Regions from separate parts of the Arthrobacter sp. B0316-5-4 genome, predicted to be linked through region 1. Evidence: riboswitches for the same ligand, from Rfam matches in the RefSeq annotation. Region 1 holds a riboswitch; the other holds the start of a gene.
The links. A riboswitch is a leader RNA that binds a small molecule or an ion and turns the genes downstream of it on or off. The one in region 1 is predicted to bind cyclic di-AMP.
Positions count from the first base shown of each region.

Region 2: linked by a shared signal. The riboswitch ahead of AC5RU9_RS09530 (NlpC/P60 family protein) and the one ahead of AC5RU9_RS15055 (M23 family metallopeptidase) in region 1 are both predicted to bind cyclic di-AMP.

Region 1 covers NZ_JBNHFN010000004.1:669,608-676,787, reverse strand. The annotation lists gene AC5RU9_RS15070 (MFS transporter) at 1-1,017, shown strand, start outside; gene serC (phosphoserine transaminase) at 1,088-2,218, opposite strand; gene AC5RU9_RS15060 (iron-dependent transcriptional repressor DtxR) at 2,513-3,208, shown strand; cyclic di-AMP (ydaO/yuaA leader) riboswitch at 3,433-3,647, shown strand; gene AC5RU9_RS15055 (M23 family metallopeptidase) at 3,652-4,482, shown strand; cyclic di-AMP (ydaO/yuaA leader) riboswitch at 4,627-4,788, shown strand; gene AC5RU9_RS15050 (C40 family peptidase) at 4,793-5,533, shown strand; gene AC5RU9_RS15045 (NlpC/P60 family protein) at 5,633-6,412, shown strand; gene AC5RU9_RS15040 (HNH endonuclease) at 6,631-7,131, shown strand; gene AC5RU9_RS15035 (NTP transferase domain-containing protein) at 7,175-7,180, shown strand, end outside.
Region 2 covers NZ_JBNHFN010000003.1:211,026-218,205, forward strand. The annotation lists gene AC5RU9_RS09520 (NCS2 family permease) at 1-955, opposite strand, end outside; gene AC5RU9_RS09525 (copper resistance CopC family protein) at 1,069-1,695, shown strand; cyclic di-AMP (ydaO/yuaA leader) riboswitch at 1,870-2,038, shown strand; gene AC5RU9_RS09530 (NlpC/P60 family protein) at 2,042-2,827, shown strand; gene AC5RU9_RS09535 (FAD-binding protein) at 2,941-3,627, opposite strand; gene AC5RU9_RS09540 (universal stress protein) at 4,042-5,079, shown strand; gene AC5RU9_RS09545 (PEP/pyruvate-binding domain-containing protein) at 5,098-7,180, shown strand, end outside.

The DNA.
Region 1 (7,180 bases):
CTGGTGCTTCTGGGAGTCGCAGAGTTATGGCACGTCTACATCTTTGCCCTGCTGTTGGGCATCGTGATGGCGCTGGACGCCCCCGTCCGCCAAACGTTCGTGTCAGAACTCGTCACCGACGATTACCTGCCCAACGCGGTGGCACTGAACAGCGCATCCTTCAACGTAGCCCGGATGATCGGTCCGGCAGTGTCCGGCATCCTCACGGTGGTGGTGGGGCCCGGCTGGGTCTTCCTCATCAACACGGTGTCCTTCGCCGCGATGCTCTGGGCGCTCAAGCTGATACCGACGTCGTCACTGAGGGCGCAACCGCGCGCTGCTCCAGGTAAGGGGCGCATCCGCGAAGGCCTTCGGTACGTCCGGGGACGGCCTGATATCCAGGTGGTCCTGGTGGCCATCTTCATCGTGGGCACGTTCGGCCTCAATTTTCCGCTGTTCATCGCTGCGATGGTAGGCACCCAGTTCGGTATGGACGCCGGCGCTTTTGGGGCCTTGAGTTCAGTCATGGCCATCGGCTCAGTGACCGGAGCGCTGCTCTCTGCCCGACGCGGCCGGCCCCGCCTGAGACTGATCTTCCTGGCAGCCGGCGGTTTCGGTGTCTCCAGCACGCTCGCTGCGCTGGCGCCCAACGCCACGCTTTTCGGACTTGCGCTGGTTCCCTGCGGCTTGTTCGCGCTCACCCTCATCACCAGTGCCAACGGGTACGTGCAATCAACCACGGAGGCCGTCATGCGGGGGCGGGTCATGTCTTTGTACATGGCAATCTTCATGGGCGGGACACCGATTGGTGCCCCGTTGGTGGGGTGGGTGGCGAACGTCGGCGGTCCGCGCTGGGCGGTGGGCGTCGCCGCGATAGCCGGCGTCAGCACCGCCGTCGTCGGTTTGGTATGGATCATCCGCGCGAAGCAATTAAGGCTCCGCTTTGATCGGCGGGCGCGCGGCCTGAAGCATTTCCGGGTGGAGTCGCTGCTTGCCCCTCCGGGCACGGAAGAGGGCGACGGCGGTTCCGGGCGTTAAGCAGCGACGGCGCCGTCCGGCTTTACCGAACGACGCCGACCCCTGGGTCCAGCTGAATCCTTACCGTGGATTACTTCTTCAGTTCGCCCACGACGTAGTCGATGCTGGCAAGGAGCGCTGAAACATCGTCTGGCTCGATGGCAACGAACGTGGCGATGCGCAGCTGGTTGCGGCCCAGCTTGCGGTACGGCTCCGTGTCCACCACGCCGTTGGCACGCAGGACCTTGGCGATCGCAGCGGCGTCGATGGAGTCGTCGAAGTCGATGGTGGCAATGACGTTGGAGCGGTCCTCAGCCTTGGCAACAAACGGCGTGGCGTAGTCGGAGGCTTCTGCCCAGGAGTAGATGCGGTTGGCGGAGTCCGCCGTGCGCTTGCTGGCGAAGTCCAGGCCGCCGTTGCTGTTCAACCACTGAACCTGGGCATCCAGGGTCACCAGCGTGGACAACGACGGCGTGTTGTACGTCTGGTTGAGCTTGGAGTTGTCGATGGCGGTCTGCAGGTCCAGGAAATCCGGGATCCAGCGGCCGGATGCCTTGACGCGGGCAGCGCGTTCCAAGGCTGCGGGGGAGAAGAGGCCGAGCCACAGCCCGCCATCCGAGGCGAAATTCTTCTGCGGGGCGAAGTAATAGACGTCCGACTCCGAGACATCGACATCCAGGCCGCCGGCAGCGGAGGTTGCGTCCACCAGGACCAACGATCCTTCGTCCGCGCCCTGCACCCGCGTCACGGGAGCTGCGACACCCGTGGAAGTTTCGTTCTGGGGCCACGCGTAGACATCGACGCCGGCTTCGGCCTGGGCCACGGGGCGGGTGCCGGGCTCGGACTTGATGATGGAGGAAGCCTCAAGGAACGGAGCCTTGTTGGTGGCAGCAGCGAACTTGGAACCAAATTCACCGAAGGAAAGGTGCTGGGCCTTTTTCTCCACCAGGCCGAAGGCAGCGACGTCCCAGAATGCGGTTGACCCGCCGACGCCGAGGACAACCTCGTATCCGTCGGGCGCGCGGAAGAACTGGCTGAGTCCTTCCCGGACTGATCCGACGAGGTTCTTGACCGGGGCCTGCCGGTGGGATGTGCCCAGGATGGTGGCCGATGCGGCAGACAACGCCTCGATCTGTTCCGGGCGGACCTTGGACGGTCCTGCGCCGAAGCGTCCGTCCTTAGGCAGCAGATCGGCGGGAATGGTGATGCTGTTGTCGCTCACGTGTGGCTCCAATGGGTATCGGCTAGAGATGGGTCGTGGCAGGTGGCATCCGCTGCCCCTTCGACTCCCCAATTCTGCCTGACACGGCTCGGGGGCAGGAACCTGCACCCGTCATAGTCCGCCACGTGGAACGCGGAGCAACCGGATGCGACCGGAATTATCCAGAGTAATTCCAAATAAGCTAGGCTGGGGGTTGGCGTTCAAGGGGCAGCGGTGCACACCGGCTGCCCCGGCCAGGGACGCGGTACGGTGGAGATTACGCAAGGAAACTGCGTTCGAGGAGAGCTGAGCTGGATGACGGATCTGATCGATACCACTGAGATGTATCTTCGGACCATTTTGGAGCTTGAAGAAGAAAACATTGTGGCGCTCAGGGCCCGCATCGCCGAGCGCTTGCGGCACTCCGGCCCCACGGTTTCGCAAACCATCGGCCGCATGGAGCGCGATGGCCTGGTGATCGTTTCCAACGACCGCCACCTTGAACTGACCCAGATGGGCCGCAAGCGCGCCACTGAGGTCATGCGAAAGCACCGCCTGGCCGAGCGGCTCCTTGCCGATGTCATTGGCCTCGACTGGGCATACGTCCATGATGAAGCCTGCCGCTGGGAACACGTGATGAGTGAGCGGGTTGAACGTCGGCTCTACGAACTCCTCGAACACCCCACCGAGTCCCCTTATGGCAATCCGATTCCAGGACTTGAAGCCCTCGGCGGCCTGCCGACGCAGACCATCCCGCGGCTCGACGTCAACCTGCTGCAGGCCATGGATGGCTACGCGTCCGATTCCCGGGTAGTGGTCAGCCGCCTTGCCGAGCCCATCCAGGTGGAACCGGAACTCCTCACCCAACTGGACGAGGGCGGAATCCGTCCCGGTGCCGCAGTGTCGTTGGAACGTGTTGGCGAATACATCTCCGTCCGGGTTCCCGGCATCGAGGGAGCGCTCGAGCTGCCGCCTGAGGTTGCAGCCCACGTGTTCGTCTCCCTGGGCTAACCTCCCTTCGGGGCGCCGCCTCCTCGGGGATGCCGTGTCAAACCTCACTTTCGCGCCCTGCGCGACAGTGTGACCTCGGTTTTCCGGGATAGATGATAAAGGCCCCCGGCATCACGCGCTTTCCTGTTGATAACGAATTTATTACTGCAGGCTTTAATCGCCTATAGTTATCTACTAGCGCCGATACCAAAGCGTTACCTGATCCGGAGCCGAGCTCTGCCAGCGGATCAGGTGTGCCATCCACCACTGGCAGAGGCGGGGGAACCACAAGCGGCTGTCTAAAGAAGCAGCCTTGGGGTGAAGTCCGCAGCAGAAGTGCCCATTTATGCAAGTCCCTCCTGGGATACCTGTGTGCCGTGAGCGCTTCGTGCGGACCGGGTCTTTGAACTCTCTGACCCGAATCCGACAGCTAACTTCGCAGGCTTTTCAGAGAGGAATAGAGTTTGACATCGCAGAACGTCAGGGGTCGTCGCCGCGCGACCGGCCCCGCTGTTGAGCTGCGGCCAGCCCGCGCCACAATGGAGATCCGGCCCCGCGACACTGAGCGTCAAGTCCGCCGCCGTAAGAGCCCATTGCGCCAGGTTGCCGACTTTGCCGCAGCCAGTGGCGTCGGGCAGAAAGCCGGAGTGGCACTCGCCGCCACCGGCTTGGCCCTGACTGTCGGACTGCCGGCCACAAGCCCCGTGATGGCAACGTCGGAGTCGGGCCAAACTGAGTCCGCCCTTGCCGTATCCGGCGGCAGCCAGCCAGAGGTTTCCGCAGCCGCGTCGGCAAAGATCGACTTCAGCCGCGCTGCCGTTGCAACCGCAGCTGACCCTGACGGCAAGCTGAAGCAGCTGCTCAGCGCCCAGTCGGTCGGCAGCATCCAGCGCGCCTCATCCGTAGGAACCCTTGCCAGCCCCCTGGACACCCTGACGACGGCCTCGCCCTTTGGCTACCGGGTCAGCCCCCTCACGGGCGGCACCGGCGACTTCCACCGCGGCCAGGACTTCGTCGCCCAGTGCGGCACGGCCGTCCATGCAGCTGCCACTGGCAAGGTCACCTTTGCCGGCTGGCACGAGTACGGCGGAGGCAACCGCGTGGTCATCGATCACGGCAATGGCCTCGAGACCACGTACAACCACCTGTCGTCCTTCACCGTCAAAGTCGGCCAGACCGTCACCCGCGGCGATACCGTCGCGCTGAGCGGCACCACGGGCGCTTCCACGGGCTGCCACCTCCACTTCGAGGTCCAGGTCAACGGCGAAGTTGTCGACCCCATGGGCTGGCTTTAATCCAGTTGATGGTTGTCTCTCGAATTTTGAGACACCCCGTGACCTGAATGTGACATTCGCGTTCAACTGTTGTACCGTACAAAGCGCATCGGCTTTTTAGGGGGCCGGTGCACTTGAGTGGATTGCCTAGCTCTGCCACCACTCGAGGTCCGTTCGCATAAATCGTCTGGCAGGGGCGGGGGAACCACTTCTGGTCTTCGCAAGAAGACCTTGGGGTTAAGTCGCAAAAGCTTCCTTGAAGCAGCGCGGCCGGATGACTCCCATCCGAATCCGACAGCTCACCTCGCAGGCATTGGGAGAGGCTACCTACGTGTCATCACGCACTACCCCTGCGCGCCACCGCGCTGAATCGGTTCGTACGAACCCCTTGAACACTCTTTCCAAGGCTGTTTCGTCCAACGCCGGTACCGTTGGCCGTCAGGCCGTCGTTCTGGCAGCAGCCTCGGGCCTTGTCCTCAGCGTCGGCCTCCCGGCCACTGCAGCTGACACCGATGTCTCCAAGTCGGAAGCCTCCAGCACCCAACAGCTGGTCGCTACCGCCGTCGTCACGGCAGAGCCCACCGCCACCGTGGCCTTCGAGAGCCCGGTCGTGGCCACCAAGGAAGCCCCCAAGGTTGTCCAGCGTGCATCGCAGGTTACCCAGCGCACCGCGGGTTCCCAGGATGCCGCAACGGCGGTCACCGCTAAGTCCTCCGAAGCTACCGACGGTGCTGCAAGCGCCGCTGCCTCGGGCCTTGCCGCTATTGCCTACACCGGCATCGGCCACCCCTACGTGTGGGGCGGCACCACGCCCAACGGCTGGGACTGCTCCGGCTTCACCCAGTGGGTCTACGCACAGGCTGGCATCAGCATTCCCCGCGTCAACGCCTGGACGGCCATGAAGCCCACCAGCACCCCGGCCCCCGGCGACCTGGTCATGCAGAACGGTGGAGCCCACGTCGGCATCTACGTCGGCAACGGCATGATGATCAGCGCACTGAACCCGAGCCAGGGCACCCTCCTGCACTCGGCAGCCTCCACAGGCACCTCTTCCTTCTTCACCCTTCGCTAGAAAACATCCGGTTCGGGGCCGGCCAGCATACCCCCCAAGTGCTGGCTGCCCATTACCCGCGTGTAACCCCACTGCGCGCGGATACGAAAAGAGAAAATCATGACCAGTGCAAACAAGGTTGCACGGCATCGCGCTGCGGCCCCCAAGACCAGCTCGCTTGCCATCATTGCCAAGGCCGTCGGCGGCAACGCCGGTACCGTAGGCCGCCAGGCGGCCGTTATCGCTGCGGCTTCCGGTTTGGTCCTGACCAGCGGTGTCGCAGCGAACGCCGCCGAGACCAACGTTGACCGCGAATCCACGGCGACCTCCGCCCTTGACGTCCAGGCAGTGGTCCAGTCGACCATCGCCGCGGACTCCACGGTGGCCATCTCCTACGAACGTCCCGTCGTCACCACGGTGGAAGCTCCGGCTCCCGTGGAGACGAAGGCCCCTGCCAAGGCTGAAGCCAAGGCAACGGAGAGCGTCACCACGGCTGCTCCCGCCGGCAACGCGACGCTTGCCGTCAACAGCTCGGCTACGGCTGCCAAGGCTCCGGCAGCTTCCAGCGGCCTCGGTGCAGCTATTGCCGCCGCAGCGTACGCCCAGCTCGGCGTGACCCAGGACTGCACCATGCTGGTGACCAACTCCCTGGCAGCCGTGGGCATCCACTTCCATGACTGGCCGGCCGGCTACCTCTCTTTGGGCCGTACCGTCAGTGCAGCAGAAGCGCAGCCGGGTGACCTCGCCTACTACGCCAACGGCGGTTTGGCCGGACAGGCCCACATCGCTGTTTACGTCGGCAACGGCATGGCAGTCCACGGTGGATGGAACGGATCCACCACGGCACTGTTCAGCGTCAACGTCGGCTCAGGGCCGGTTTTCATCCGCGTCAACGGCTGATCAACGTACTTCCCGAAACACCCCGCAGGCTGAGGCCGGCGGGGTGTTCCGCTTTAACCACGCATGAACTTTTGCCGACACCACACGGGAAACGACAGAAAGATTCGTTGATACGGCATATAAGTGCTTACCCTTATCTTGTCGATCCACAGCCCGTACATGCAGAGGGCAGCCGGCCCTCGTGCCCCTGACGGGTGCGGCCGTGAAGAGGTACGTGCATGCGCACACTCGTTCTGAATGCTGGATATGAACCGCTGGCGGTAATAACATTCCGCCGGGCGCTGGTCCTTGTGCTGACTGGGAAAGCGAGCGTAGTGGCCGAAGGCGACGAGCCTGTCGTCGGGCCACAGGAGATTCTCGGACGACCATCCGTGATCCTCCTCAACCGCTACATCCGCCCCAAGTACAACAAGATCACCGCCGTGAGCCGCCGAGGCGTCCTTCGCCGCGACGGCCACCGCTGCGCCTATTGCGGGAAAACAGCGCACACCATAGACCACGTCCACCCCAAATCCAGGGGTGGCGCGGATTCCTGGGAAAACCTGGTTGCGGCGTGCTTGAAATGCAACAACGCCAAGAGCGACCACACGCTGGCTGAGATGGGTTGGAAACTCCGTTTCAAGCCTGGCGTGCCCCAGGGAACCATGTGGCAGATCAAGGAACTCGAGAAACCTGCGCCGGACTGGGACCCGTTCCTGTTGCCGGAATCCGCTGCCTGATCGATTTCTGCCGGACTCCGCCCGCCCCGGGTAATCTGGGCGGATGGAG
Region 2 (7,180 bases), on a different contig from region 1:
TAGGGATATTGCCGTCCTTGTCCACCGTTCCGGCTTCGTTGGCCAAGCCAACCATGGTGCCCATCGCGTCGAAGAAGATGCTCAAAAGGATCACGAATGCCAGGAGCGCTGCCGCGATAAAGCCGAGGTGTTCAAACGCACCGAACGGGTTGGCCTTACCTATAAGGGAAAGGTCCGGGGCGCCCCACTTGGTCAGGGTCGGGGCAACAAGGGACCAGCCGCGCGGGTTGATGTTGGTGCCGTCGTTGCTGGGGCCGATGTGAAGCGTGAACTCGAGGATGGCGGCCAAAGCCGTGGACGCCACGATGCCGATCAGGATGGCGCCGCGCACTTTCCGGACCACCAGTGCGATGGTCAGGATCAGGCCAAAGGCAAACACCAGGGTTGGCCAGCCCAACAGTTTCCCGTCGACGCCCAGTCCCAAGGGAACGGTTGTGCCGGCGGCGTCGGGGATGCGGCGGACGAACCCCGCATTGACCAGGCCGATCAGCGCGATGAAGAGGCCGATGCCCACCACGATCGCGGTCTTGAGTGCTTCCGGCACGGCCTTGAAAACGGCGGTACGGAAACCGGTGAGGACCAGGATCAACATGGTCAGGCCCGAGAGCACCACAAGGCCCATCATGTCCGGCCACGTCAGGCCGGGGTGCGAGGCGACGGTGACAGCCACGAACGCGTTAACGCCCAGGCCCGTGGCCACGGCGAACGGGTGCTTGGCCCAGGCGCCCATGAGGATGGTCAGGATGCCCGCAACGAATGCCGTGGTGGCCGCCACTGCGGTGAATCCCAGGGAAGCTCCACTGGAGTCCGGCCCGGAAAGGATCAACGGGTTAAGGACCACGATGTAGCTCATGGCGAAGAAGGTTGCGAAGCCGCCGCGGATTTCCCGGGAGTATGTGGAGCCACGCTCGGAGATTTTGAAGTAGCGGTCGATGGCAGAACCTTGTTTAAGCATGAAGGACTCCGGGGATCGAGGGGAGTGTGCCCTCAAATCCTATGCCGTCGGATATGGGCCTCCGGACGATTCGCCTAGTCTGTAAGGAAGCCAACACTAGGAGAAACCGCCCCATGCGCACCATCCGCCCGCTTCTGGCCGCCGTCGTTGCTGCCCTGGCCTTCGCGTCCGCCTTGTTGTTTTCCGCGGCCCCGGCCTCCGCGCACGACGTCGCCGAATCCACAGCGCCGGCCAACGGTTCCAGCGTGGCTGCCGTCCCGGCGTCGGTCTCCATCACGTTCAACAACAGGCCGCTGGCCATCGGGTCAGGCGTGACGGTCACTGCGGGCGGCGAAAACTGGGCGGACGGGCCCGTCGAAATTATCGACAACCAGGCGGTCCAGAAGATCCGCGAAGGCGCACCGGCTGGGGAGTACACGGTGGTCTGGCGTGTGGTCAGCTCCGACTCGCACCCCATCGAGGGCACCTTCACGTTCACGGCCGCTGCTGGAAGCACGACGGCGGCCAGCGGCACTGCGGGCGCCTCGCCGTCGGCACCTTCCAATACGGTCCCGACGGCGGGAACTGCGGCACCCGGAACGGCCGCCAGCACCCCGGCCGCGGACGCATCGCAGCCCTTCCCGTGGAGCATCGTGGGACTGGCCGTGGTTGCTGTCGGCCTCGTTATTTATCTCGCCGTTACCGCACGGAAGAAACTCGCAGCCTCCAACGACACAGATGCGGGAGATTCCGCGGAATAACGGGCTTTTCTACGTAGCTGCGAATATCTCGGAATGGTTACCGCGACACGCCAAAAGCCCGGTTCTCGTTACTTAAATGTGACTTCGGCGTGATCATCGCGTACGGTAGTACCTGTGCCTGTTCCACGTAGCGGGCACTTCCGGCCTGATTGCCTAGCTCTGCCGCAGTCCGGAATCCGTTCGCAGACAAACCTTACGGCAGAGACGGGGAACCCAATTTAGGCCACTTTCGAGTGTGCCTTGGGGTGAAGTCACGATGCTTCCGCTGAACAGCGGGGGATAGTGGCCGGGTGACTCCCATCCGAATCCGACAGCTAACCTCGCAGGCATCGGGAGAGGCTTTTTCATGTCTTCAAGCATTCTTCGCGGCCGTCGTAAGGCGGACAGCGTACGTCCTAATCCGTTCATCTCCATCTCCAAGGCAGTCGCCAGCAACGCTTCCGGCGCTGGCCGCCAGGCAGCTGTTATCGCAGCAGCCTCTGGCCTTGTCCTGACCGGTTCCATCGCTGCACACGCAGCCGAAACCCCGGTTCAGCGCGACTCCAGCCCCGCCACGGTCGCCGAGACCGTTTCCGAGGCACCCACCCAGGTTGTTACCGCCCTTTCGACGGCGACCGTCAACTTCGAGCGCCCTGCTGTTGCATCCGTAGCAGCTCCGGTCATCGAAAAGCCGGCTCCCGTTGTTGAGGCACCTGTAGCCAAGAAGGCAGCAGTGGCAACAACCGCTGCGGCCGCTCCTGTCGCAAAGGCTGCAGCTTCGGTTGCTGCCGCTCCGGCTGCTGCTGCTCCCGCAGCCGCTGCACCGGCCGTCGGTGGAGTCAACGCAGCAATGGTCGCCTCGGCTTACGCCCAGATCGGCATCATGCAGGACTGCACCGCAATGGTGGAGCGGGCCCTCGGCTCCGCGGGCATCCCTGTTGGTGACCTCGCGCCCATGCAGTTCATGAACTACGGCAAGGTCGTCAGCACCCCCCAGCCCGGCGACATGATCGTCCAGTCCGGCCACGTAGCCATCTACATCGGCAACGGCCAGGCCATCAGCGGTGGCATCAATGGCAACCAGACGGGCATCCACCCGATCAGCTGGTTGACCGCAACTGGTCCCATCACGTACGTACGCGCAGGCGCATAAGCCTCACGCTTCAGTTCAAAGGCCGGCATCCTCGAAGATTCACTCTTCGAAGGTGCCGGCCTTTGGCGTTAAGAATTGTTCGCAAAAGTTCCAGTGGGCGGTCAGCGGCCTTGCTACGCGATGGCTACGCCGTTGCCGGCCGGTAGCGCTACCTTGGCGGAGATGGCCTGGCCCACAGCTTTGGCCTGCCGAAGCACCTCTTTGGGGGTTGGGGTGATGAGTTCCCCAACGCCAACAAGGTGCATCCCTACGGCCCGCATGGCCGCGGCCAAATTCTGGCCCACGGCGATTCCAAGTTCCGCCAGCATCCGGCGCAGCTGGCTCTGGGCGCAGCGCGTCACCACAATGTGGTCCGCCAGTAGGACACCGTGGGCCGTGTGGACCGCCCATTGACGGGGCGTGGACTCCAGGGGACCGGAAACGATCCTGCCCCGGAGGGTGGCCGATGCCGTGCTTCCGGTGGGGCCGTGCCCCAGCTGCTGTGACGGGTCGGCGCCCAGGAAATCCAGGCGAACGGCACGGGTAGTGTTGCGCACGTCCAAATGATGGTTGGCAGCGTAGTTGCGCAGGTGGCGGAGAATCTCGCTGCGTTCCTTCATTGCGGGATCGGCGATGTCGCAGCGCTGGAGCATTCCCGTGTGGGTCGAAGGCCCCGTGGCGGACAACGATCCGAACCCGTCAACGACGATGGAGCCCACCCCGTAGCGGCTGAGCTCGCTGGCAACAGCCAGACCGGAGAGGCCGGCGCCGATGACCACGGTGGTGGTTCGTTCCGTGCCGGAATCAGGCGTGAGTGACACTGCTTGGTTCCTCCTTGACGTGTGTGCCCTGCGGCATCGCGTGGGGTCGCGTCCGAGTTCCCCAAGCGGCCGCAAATTAACAGCCGGGGTGTGTCCTGAGACACGCTGCCCGGCTATTCGGTGACTCGAACACTACCGAACTTTTTCGGCCATTGGTAGCCTTCCCGGCGTCGTGTTTTGCGTGTTCGTCGGCAGCTCAATATCGCGACGTTTGAACTGAGCCCGGACCGTTATGCACATAGCCTGAAGTCGCCTTGATTCGGTACTTCCGACCGAGAATAGTGGGCATTGGAAGGAGAGATTCCAAGTTTCTCCTTCGCCGGCCATTGACATTTGGAGAGTCAGGGAATCCGTCGCGGAGAACCTCTGGCAGAATAGCCGGAACATCAAGCAGTAGGTGGAGAGGCGGGCCCCATGGACCAGCACGGAAGACACAATGAAGTGCCACGCGATGGCGAGGATGAGGCGGTTGCACCCGGCGGCATCGTCGTTGGCGTGGACGGATCCGAGCATGGCCAGTGTGCCTTGGTCTGGGCAGCGCGTGAAGCAGAGCGTCGCCAACTTCCGTTGCATATCGTCACGGCCTACTCGGTTCCTATTTTTGCCGCTTCCGGTTTGGACGGAGGCTACGCAACGGTGGACGACTCGGTAATCCGTGAGGGCGCCGATGCAATCGTCAAGCAGGCGATGGACAAGGTTTCCGCCTACGCGATCGATGTTGATGCATCGGTCGAAAACGGTGACGCTGCCGGTGTCCTGCTCGACCTCTCTGCGGAGGCCGCGCTCCTGGTGTTTGGAAGCAGGGGCCGGGGCGGCTTCGTCGGGCGCCTCCTGGGGTCGGTAAGCAGCGCCCTGCCCGCCCATGCCAAGTGCCCCACGGTGACTGTTCCGCTGTACTGCGCGGACCGCCTCGGGGAGAGCACCGAAGACAAACACATCAAAGCCGAGCACGCCAAGGCTGGTCCCCGGACCGTCGAGAACGTGGTGGCAGTCGGGGTGGATGGCTCCGAGCAAGCCCGCGTAGCTGTGCTCGAAGCCGCAGAGCAAGCACAGCGCATGGGCGCCAAGCTGCGTGTGATCTGCGCTGTTCCGCAGTACAGCGGTTCCCTGGCGTGGGTACCGGCCCCCCTTGATCGCGATGCCCTCTTTGCGGACATCAAAGTCCAGCTGGACGCCGGGCTCGCCTGGCTTCAGAGCCACTTCCCGGGTCTGACCATAGAGACCGAGCTCCGTGACGGTGCTCCGGTGGATGTCCTGGTGGAAACAAGCCGCTCGGTTGAACTCGTGGTCCTCGGCACTCGTGGCCGCGGGGGATTCGCCGGGATGCTCCTTGGGTCCACGTCTGATGGCGTCCTCCACCATGCGAAGGGGCCGGTGCTGGTGGTTCCGGACCGGGAGGATCCGCGGCTCGCCGATCGGCCCAATTTCGGCCCCATGCTCGGCGCAGCTTAGCGGCGGCGCTCCCCACCAATGGACAGCCAGCAGCCACTGAACCAGCCGGAAAGCCACCCGGCAGGTCCTAACGTGGCCGCCCAGGCGTTCGTTATGGACATCGCCGATATCCGGACGAGCATGCTTCCAGAAGTTGGCGGGAAGGCCGCCAACCTGGGTGAGCTGGCCGGCGCAGGCCTACCTGTCCCGCGTGGGTTTTGCCTCACCACCCACGCGTACCGGCGGGCACTCGCCACTGTTGGCTTGGACGATGTCCTTCGGGATCTTGCTGAGGCAGGGTCCACTGATATTGGCCAACTGAACAGCCTCGCTGCCCATGCCCGGTCAGTGGTGCTCGACGCCGGTATTCCCGGCGATGTCGCGGAGGCGGTTCTCGCCGCATACCAGGATCTCGGTAACGGAGTCCCCGTTGCCGTCAGGTCGTCTGCAACCGCGGAGGACCTCCCCACAGCGAGTTTTGCGGGTCAACAGGACACCTTCCTCAACGTCGTGGGTGCAGAGGCGGTCCTGGAAGCTGTTAGCCGCTGCTGGGCCTCCCTCTGGACGGACCGGGCCGTCAGCTACAGGACCACCAACGACGTCGATCATTCATCGGTGGCCCTCGCGGTCGTTGTTCAGGAGATGGTTGACTCCGCTACCGCAGGTGTCATGTTCACGGCCAATCCGGTCACCGGGAAACGCCGCGAGGCTGTGATCGACGCGTCCCCCGGTTTGGGAGAGGCTGTCGTGTCAGGGGCAGTGAACCCGGACCAGTACGTGGTGGACGTCAACCGTCGGACCATTGTGAAACGAACCGTGGGTGACAGGCTCGTGGAGATCCGGCCGCTGCCCGGTGGCGGCACGGAACGCATCGAACGGGCCGCGTCGGAGCAGTCCGGAGGGGCTGTGCTGCGGGCATGCCTGGCCGATCACCAGATCCTGGACCTTGCCGGGTTGGGTCGCCGTGTGGAGGAGCATTACGGAGCGCCCCAGGACACGGAGTGGGCCATCGATGGCGCGGGCAAACTCTGGCTGACCCAGTCCCGCCCCATCACCACGCTGTATCCGCAGACGACCCGGAAACCTCCGCGGCCCGGCGAACACGCGTTCTTGAATTTCAGCCTCGCCCAGGGGCTCACCCGGCCATTGACGCCGATGGGCTTGGCGGGCATCCGGTTGGTGGCCTCCTGCGTAGCCACAACAGCCTCCTTCGAGGTGCCGGATCCTCGCTCAGGCCCACCGGCATACTACGAGGCGGGGCAGCGCATCTTCTTCGATCTCACGGCGGTGCTGCGGAGCCGAATTGGCCGCGCCATCGTTCCCCGGGTATTCGATGTCATGGAAGCCCGCTCCGCAATGCTGATGCGGGAGCTTTTCGAAGACCCAAGATTCACGGTCACTATCAAGACACCACTGAAGCTGATCCGACACGTAGGACCCGTCGCCGCCAAGTACCGCGTCCCTGAGTCATTTCTCCGCAGCTTGCTTGCTCCTGCCTCAGCCATGAAACGTGTGGATCGGCTCAATGAGGAACTGCGCCGTTCCTTTTCCGTACCCGAGGATGCCACTCCTCACCAACGGATCGCGCATGTCCAAAGAATTTTGGGAGAGAAAGTCTTTTCCACGGTGCCCACCGTGTTGCCACTTCCAGTGCTCGGCTTTGCAATGCTGGCCTTGGTGCGGCGACTCCTGGGGGCTCAAGCTCCGAACAGCGAACTTCAGGCAGTCATCCGCGGCCTCGCCAACAACGTGACCACGGAGATGGACCTGGCCCTCTGGCGCCTTGCCTCGGACATCCGGCATGACCCTGACGCCACTACTTTCATGCTGGGCCGCACGGCAGCGGAGTTGGCCGTCCACTACCGGGAGGCCACCCTTCCGCCTGTCGCCCAGTCAGGACTGAAGGGGTTCCTCCTCGACTACGGGCACAGGGCAGTGGCTGAAATCGACCTTGGCATGCCGCGATGGTCGGACGATCCAACCCATATCCTCGGAGTCGTGGCCAATTACCTCCGCCTGGAACCCGGAGCGGACACTCCGGATCAGCAGTTCGAAAAAGCGGCCAGGGAGGCCGATGATCAGGTCGCGCGCTTGGTGGCACGAGCCAGGGCAAAGAGCCCGC